2 linked regions of the Beijerinckia sp. 28-YEA-48 genome follow. The protein of the gene in region 1 interacts with the protein of each later gene in a pairwise test. Links are inferred from orthologs where the notes say so. Each region holds a gene or a part of one and is shown on either strand. Other genes may lie near its edges.

What was found.
Region 2: the proteins of BLW50_RS10155 (region 1) and BLW50_RS13070 interact in binary tests that used the Escherichia coli proteins (3 or more experiments, as listed by UniProt). The link is inferred for Beijerinckia sp. 28-YEA-48 from one-to-one orthologs.

The regions. Positions count from the first base shown.
Region 1 is NZ_FNSI01000001.1:2,147,068-2,150,389, reverse strand. Bases 176-3,175 are described here. They hold BLW50_RS10155 (cysteine desulfurase), read left to right. Parts: upstream 176-1,057; coding sequence 1,058-2,293; downstream 2,294-3,175. Other genes in these bases: BLW50_RS10145 (HesB/IscA family protein), read left to right, coding at 2,858-3,175; BLW50_RS10150 (SUF system Fe-S cluster assembly protein), read left to right, coding at 2,344-2,742; sufD (Fe-S cluster assembly protein SufD), read left to right, coding at 176-1,061. Outside these bases: more of sufD, read left to right, coding at 1-175; more of BLW50_RS10145, read left to right, coding at 3,176-3,241; BLW50_RS10140 (TfoX/Sxy family protein), read left to right, coding at 3,244-3,322. UniProt on the Escherichia coli protein: Cysteine desulfurases mobilize the sulfur from L-cysteine to yield L-alanine, an essential step in sulfur metabolism for biosynthesis of a variety of sulfur-containing biomolecules.
Region 2 is NZ_FNSI01000001.1:2,780,998-2,784,122, forward strand. Bases 143-2,945 are described here. They hold BLW50_RS13070 (SufE family protein), read left to right. Parts: upstream 143-1,231; coding sequence 1,232-1,660; downstream 1,661-2,945. Other genes in these bases: BLW50_RS13060 (PAS domain-containing sensor histidine kinase), read right to left, coding at 143-523; BLW50_RS13065 (hypothetical protein), read left to right, coding at 835-1,119; BLW50_RS13075 (Ros/MucR family transcriptional regulator), read right to left, coding at 1,731-2,144; BLW50_RS13080 (S9 family peptidase), read left to right, coding at 2,448-2,945. In the rest of the region: more of BLW50_RS13060, read right to left, coding at 1-142; more of BLW50_RS13080, read left to right, coding at 2,946-3,125. UniProt on the Escherichia coli protein: Participates in cysteine desulfuration mediated by SufS. Cysteine desulfuration mobilizes sulfur from L-cysteine to yield L-alanine and constitutes an essential step in sulfur metabolism for biosynthesis of a variety of sulfur-containing biomolecules.

The sequences.
Region 1 (3,322 bases):
CCGACGATCTCGTCGCTGAGGCGATGCGGATGCCGATGGCTTTGACGTTGAAGGATGCGGCGCACGTTCTGTTCGTCAACGGCCGCTTCGTTCGCCATGCCGGCGCGCTGGAAGTGGTCGATGCGGACACTGGCGATCAGCCCGCGGCTGCTGGCGATGCCTATGGCGATGACGGGGCCGTGGCCTTGCATCGTGCCTTCGCCGGGCGCACCACGACTTTGCGCGTGCCGCCGGCCCATCGCAGCGTCGTCCATCTCGATTTCCGCGAGATCGGCGCAGAGGCTTTCTCGACATTTCCCCATCTGGTGATCGAAGTGGTCGAGGGCGCCGATGTGCTCGTCCTCGAAACCCATCGCGGTCCCGATGAGCTCAGCTATCAGACCCACGCGCTGATCGAATTCCATGTCGCGCCGTCGGCGCGCGTCGAACATGTGCGGGTCAATGAAGCGGGCAACCGCGCGCTCAGCCTGTCGACATTAGGCGTCGAGCTGGCCGCGCGCGCCACTTTCCAGTCGTTCTCACTGTCGTCGGGCGCTGGCGTTTCGCGCCATCAGATTTTCCTGCGCAGCCTCGGCGAGCACGCCAAGATTGGCCTCCATGGCGCCACGCTGCTGCGCGACCGCCAGCACGCGGACACGACCCTGGTGGTCGATCACACCGCGCCGCGCTGCGAGAGCCGCGAATTCTATCGCTACATTGTCGATGATGCGGCGACGGGCGTTTTTCAGGGCAAGATCGTTGTGCAGCCCAATGCGCAGAAGACCGACGGCGGCATGAAATCGCAGACCATCCTGCTGTCCGACACGGCGGCGATGAACAACAAGCCGGAGTTGGAAATCTTCGCCGACGACGTGATCTGCGGCCATGGCGCCACCTGCGGCTCCTTGAACGAAAATCATCTCTTCTATGCCCATGCGCGTGGCATTCCGCCGGCCGAGGCCGAGGCGCTGCTGCTCGAAGCGTTCGCTGGAGAAGCCATCGACCGGGTGGGCGATGAACTGGTGCGTGAACAGCTCATGGATAAGGTGCGCGCCTGGCTCGCGCAGCGCGTGAAATCATGAATACGCGGGTGCAGCCTTACGACGTCATGAAAGTGCGTCAGGATTTTCCGATCCTGAACGAGCGTCCCTATGGCAAGCCGCTTGTCTATCTCGACAATGGCGCCTCGGCCCAGAAGCCGCGTCAGGTGCTCGACCGCATGCGCCATGCCTATGAGCATGAATATGCCAACGTCCATCGTGGCCTGCATTACCTCGCCAATGCGGCGACGGAAGCCTATGAGACGGCGCGCGAGCGCACGCGGGCTTTTCTCAATGCGGGCTCGACCGAAGAGATCATCTTCACCCGCAGCGCCACCCAGGCGCTGAACCTGGTCGCCAGCTCCTTCGGTCGGGCCCATATCGGCCCGGGCGATGAGATCGTCCTGTCGATCATGGAGCATCACTCCAACATCGTGCCCTGGCATTTCCATCGCGAGCGCAATGGCGCCGTGCTGAAATGGGTGGGCATCGACGACGACGGCAATTTCCTGCTCGATGAGTTCGAGAAGGCGCTGACGCCGCGCACCAAGATTGTCGCGATCACCCATATGTCGAACGTGCTCGGCACCATCGTGCCGATCAAGAAGGTGATCGAGATCGCCCATGCGCGCGGCATTCCGGTGCTGATCGATGGCTCGCAGGGCGCCGTGCATCTGAACGTCGACGTGCGCGACCTCGATGCCGATTTCTACATCGTCACCGGCCACAAGCTTTATGGCCCGACGGGCATCGGCGTGCTCTACGGCAAGCGCAAGTGGCTGGAAGCCCTGCCGCCGTTCGAAGGCGGCGGCGAGATGATCGAGACGGTGAGCATGGACACCGTCACCTATAACGAGCCGCCGCATCGCTTCGAGGCCGGCACGCCGCCGATCGTCCAGGCCATCGGGCTTGGCGCCGCGCTCGACTATATGGATGGGCTCGGCCGCGACGCTATCCGCGCCCATGAGGACGCCCTGTGCGACTATGCGCTGGAGCGCCTGTCGCGCATCAATTCCCTGCGCATTTTCGGCCGGGCGCGGGAGCGGGGCGCGATCATTTCCTTCGAGATGAAGGGCGCCCATGCCCATGACGTCGCCACGGTCATCGACCGGGCCGGCGTTGCCGTGCGGGCCGGCACCCATTGCGCCATGCCGCTCCTGAGCCGCTATGGCGTCACGTCCACGTGTCGTGCCTCATTCGGTCTGTACAACACGATGGACGAGGTCGATGCTTTGGCCGAAGCGCTGCTGAAAGCGCAGTCCATGTTTTCGTAGCTCTTAGAAAGCCTTATTTTTATAGTAGATCTGCTCGCAGAAGGTGTCCGATGACCAATACCTTGCCCGCCCAGAAGCAGGACAGCGAAGACCAGCCGAACCGGCCGGATCTGACGCTCGATCCGGGCATCCCGCCGGAAGAGCTGGAGCGGCTCACCGAGGATATCATTGCGGCGTTGAAAACCGTGTTCGACCCGGAAATCCCGGTCGATATCTACGAACTTGGCCTGATCTATAAAGTGGCGGTGGGTGAAAGCCGCCAGGTCGAGATCGACATGACGCTGACGGCGCCGGGCTGCCCGGTGGCTGGTGAAATGCCGAAATGGGTCGAGGATGCGGTCTCGACCGTGAACGGCGTGTCCGGCGTCAATGTCTCGATGGTTTTCGATCCGGCTTGGGATCAGAGCCGCATGTCGGACGAGGCCAAAGTCGCCCTCGATATGTGGTGAGGGGCAGTTTTGAACGATGAAAGGTCTAAATCATAGGCCCTGACATCGGCTCAATGGCTCCCTATATTAAGCGTGAGATTCTTTCCCCGGGCCTTGAACCCGGCCGGAGGATGAAATGGTGAATGCAACAGTGGCCGCGAGGCCGAGACCCAAGGTGATGACATTGACGGACGCCGCTGCCGAGCGCGTTCGCGAGATCATGATCCAAGCTGAAACGCCGGTGGCCGCTCTGCGCGTCGGCGTTAAGAACGGCGGTTGCGCCGGCATGTCTTACACGATGGATTGGACCAACGAGATTGGCCGTTTCGACGAAGTGGTCGAGGCCAAGGGCGTCAAGGTCATCGTCGATCCCAAAGCGGTGCTGTTCCTCCTCGGCACTGAAATGGATTTCAAGATCGACAAGCTGTCGTCAGGCTTCGTCTTCAACAATCCCAACCAGACCTCGGCCTGCGGCTGTGGCGAGAGCGTCGCGCTGACGCCGGCCAAGCTCGACGACTGACCATGTCAGGGCAGACGGAACTCGAAGATCTGTTCCGTCCCTTTGGCCCCGTCGCCATCAAGCGCATGTTTGGCGGCCACG
Region 2 (3,125 bases), 630 kb from region 1 along the record:
TGACGGCAACGATCAGCAGCAGCGCCGCCATATGATCCTGGGACGGATTGGCTGCCCCCATCCAGTGATTGAGCCTGGCGACATGGAGACCGACGAGCGTGGCGATAGAGCCGATGCAGCTCGCAAGGATCAGCCGGGCGTGCGTGGCGAACATTGCTTCCAGCGGCACCAGGATGAGCCACACCGCCGCGACGCTGAAGAGCGAGCTGGATTTAAAACCGAGCAGAGCGGCGAAAGCGAGCATAGCCGCTGCCGAAATGACTTGGCACAACAGCAGTCGCCCCGTCGTCGAGACGATCATCGCAGTGAAAGGCGGCACCAGCAGCAACGCCAGCAACGCGGTGTCCCACAAGGACGGCGCACCATAAAGCGCCAAATAAACGGGCACGAAGGCAAGGCCCATCGCGCCGAGCAGAAGACGGCTGGCAATGAAAAGGCGATGGCCGATGTGATCGATCGGCTGGGTCACACTTGCGTGCACCAGTCCACCGATCCGATCCCACAATCCGTTGAGGAAGGACACACCGCTACTCGTAAGCCAACGCCGCCCCGATCGGCGGCATGGGGCACCTTCGCAAGGCGATCTTATTGAACCCTAAACCGCGACGGCCCCGACGGTCGAAAAGCCTTTCCAGCGACGGATTTTGGACGTCTGACGGCTGAAAACTGCCTGCATGGTTTAGAAGACGTTGCCGATTTAGCGCGGTTCCACGCCACCATGGTGAACAGAGCATTGCCGCGACGTATCGGATTTGCGCGAAGGATTTGACGTCAATTTGAAGTGTCCCCGCCATAGTCGCGAGGTCCGCTGTTGTGGCGGTGCAGAGAGCTCAAATGTTCTTCCTTGCGCGCAGTGTATTCTGGCTTGGTCTGACCTTCTCCTGGATCCCCTGGAGCGGCGACGGCGGCACCGTGACCGGCCCGCGCGAGGCCGCCACCGCCCTGGTGCGGCAGGCCGCGGACACGATCCCTGGCGAAATCAGCCGCTTCTGCCAATCCTCGCCGCGCTCCTGCCTCGATATGGCGGCCAAAGCCAGCAAAGTGCTGACCATCGAATCGCTGATCGAGGCCGATGCGGCACAACTGCTCGCCGATCAAACTGGGCGGCCACTGCGCTAAAATCGGCCGCAAAGGCTCGTTTTGGCAAAAAATATCGAAAACCACCGCGATTTGTCGCTGGCGCCAGCCCGCCGGCTCTTCCATATAGGCCATGAAAGGACAATTCGTGCCCATGGCCACCAGCCTGCAGACCATCATTGAGGATTTTGAGCTGATCGACGACTGGGAGGATCGCTACCGGTACGTCATCGATCTAGGACGGACGCTCGATCCCCTGCCCGAAGACGCCCATAACGCAGCCAACAAGGTGCATGGCTGCGCCAGCCAGGTCTGGCTGCAGACACACCTCACCGACGGCGCCAACGGACCTGTGTTGAGTTTTCTGGCCGACAGCGACGCTCATATCGTGCGCGGTCTCGTTGCCATCATCCTGTCGATCTATTCGGGCCACAGCGCCCGCGACATCATCGGCACCGATGCTCTGGCGATTTTTCGTCAACTCGGCCTGATCGAACATCTCACCCCGCAGCGCTCCAACGGCGTGCGCGCCATGGTCGAGCGTATCCGGCGCGAAGCGACGGCAGCGCTGGCGGCGGCTTGATCCTGAATAGCCGCCAATAAAAAAGCCGCCGTGATCCACGGCGGCTTTCGAAAGACAGTATAGCGAAGCTTTACCGAGCGCCGCGGCGCTGCTGACCGAGACCCATTTCCTTCGCCAACAGCGAGCGGGCCTTGGCATAATTGGGCGCAACCATCGGATAATCGTTCGGCAAACCCCATTTCTCGCGATATTGCTCGGGGCTCATGTTGTACTGCGAGCGCAAATGCCGCCGCAGCGATTTGAAGCGCTTTCCGTCCTCCAAGCAGATGATGTAATCATCATGGATGGAACGACGGGCCGAAACCGCCGGCTTGGGCGGCTCGACGACCTTGGCCACAGACGAACCGCCAATGCGCTGCAGGGCAGCGTGAACTTCTGCAATTAGATTTGGCAATTCCGTCATCGGAACTGGATTATTACCGACATAAGCCGACACAATATCGGCTGCGAGCTCGATGAAATTGGAGCTATCGGAATCGTTCATGAGACTTTCCACCTGAATAACATTCAAAGAATCAATGGGGCGCGTGTAATAGACTTGTACTACCCAAAGCACAAACTGGCATTCATGGCAATATACTAAGCAAACAAGAGTGCAGTTTTTAGTCGCGTAACACAAATCTCAGCAATCCATCGTTATTCGACACACTGTAAATGGCGCATTACTTTGATGATACATATACATACGTAGATTTATCAATCCAGTCTCGAGGTCGTGGATTACCAAAAGCGACAGCCGAAGACGCGGCGCGCTTCTGCTATCAAGGATGGGACTCAAGGGTGGCCCATGAAGAAACCGTCAGATCAACAATCTAGCCGTAAATCGAACGCCCTCGGCGCCAAGGTCGCCAAAAAGGCTTCGAAAACCGAGCCCAAACGCAAGGCACGGCCGGCTCCCGCGCCACCACAGCGCGTGCCGCTGGCCCGAACCTTTCACGGCCAGACGATCGCCGATGATTTTGCCTGGCTGCGCGCCGACAATTGGAAGGCCGTGCTGAAAACGCCAGCCAAATTGCCAAAGAAGATCCGCGCTTTTCTTGAGACGGAAAACAAATATGCCGAGGCCGTACTGGCGCCGGTGAAGACGCTGCGCAAACAGCTCGTCAAGGAAATGCGCGGGCGTATCAAGGAAGACGACTCGCAGGTCCCCGCCCCCGACGGTCCTTGGCTTTACTACGATCGCTATCGCAAAGGCGGCCAACATCCGCTGGCCTGCCGTAGGCCCCGTGACGGCGGCAAGGAACAGATTCTCATCGACGGCGAGAAACTCGGCAAAGGCAAGCCGTTCTTCGACATCGAAGCGACTGAACATTCGCCCGACCATAGCCGTATGGCCTGGTCGGCGGATACGAAGGGCTCGGAATATTTTGTCATTCGCATCCGCGAAGCCGGCAAAGATAAGGATCGGCGCGAGAAGATCACCGACACCGACGGCTCGATCGTGTGGAGCGCGGATTCAAAAACC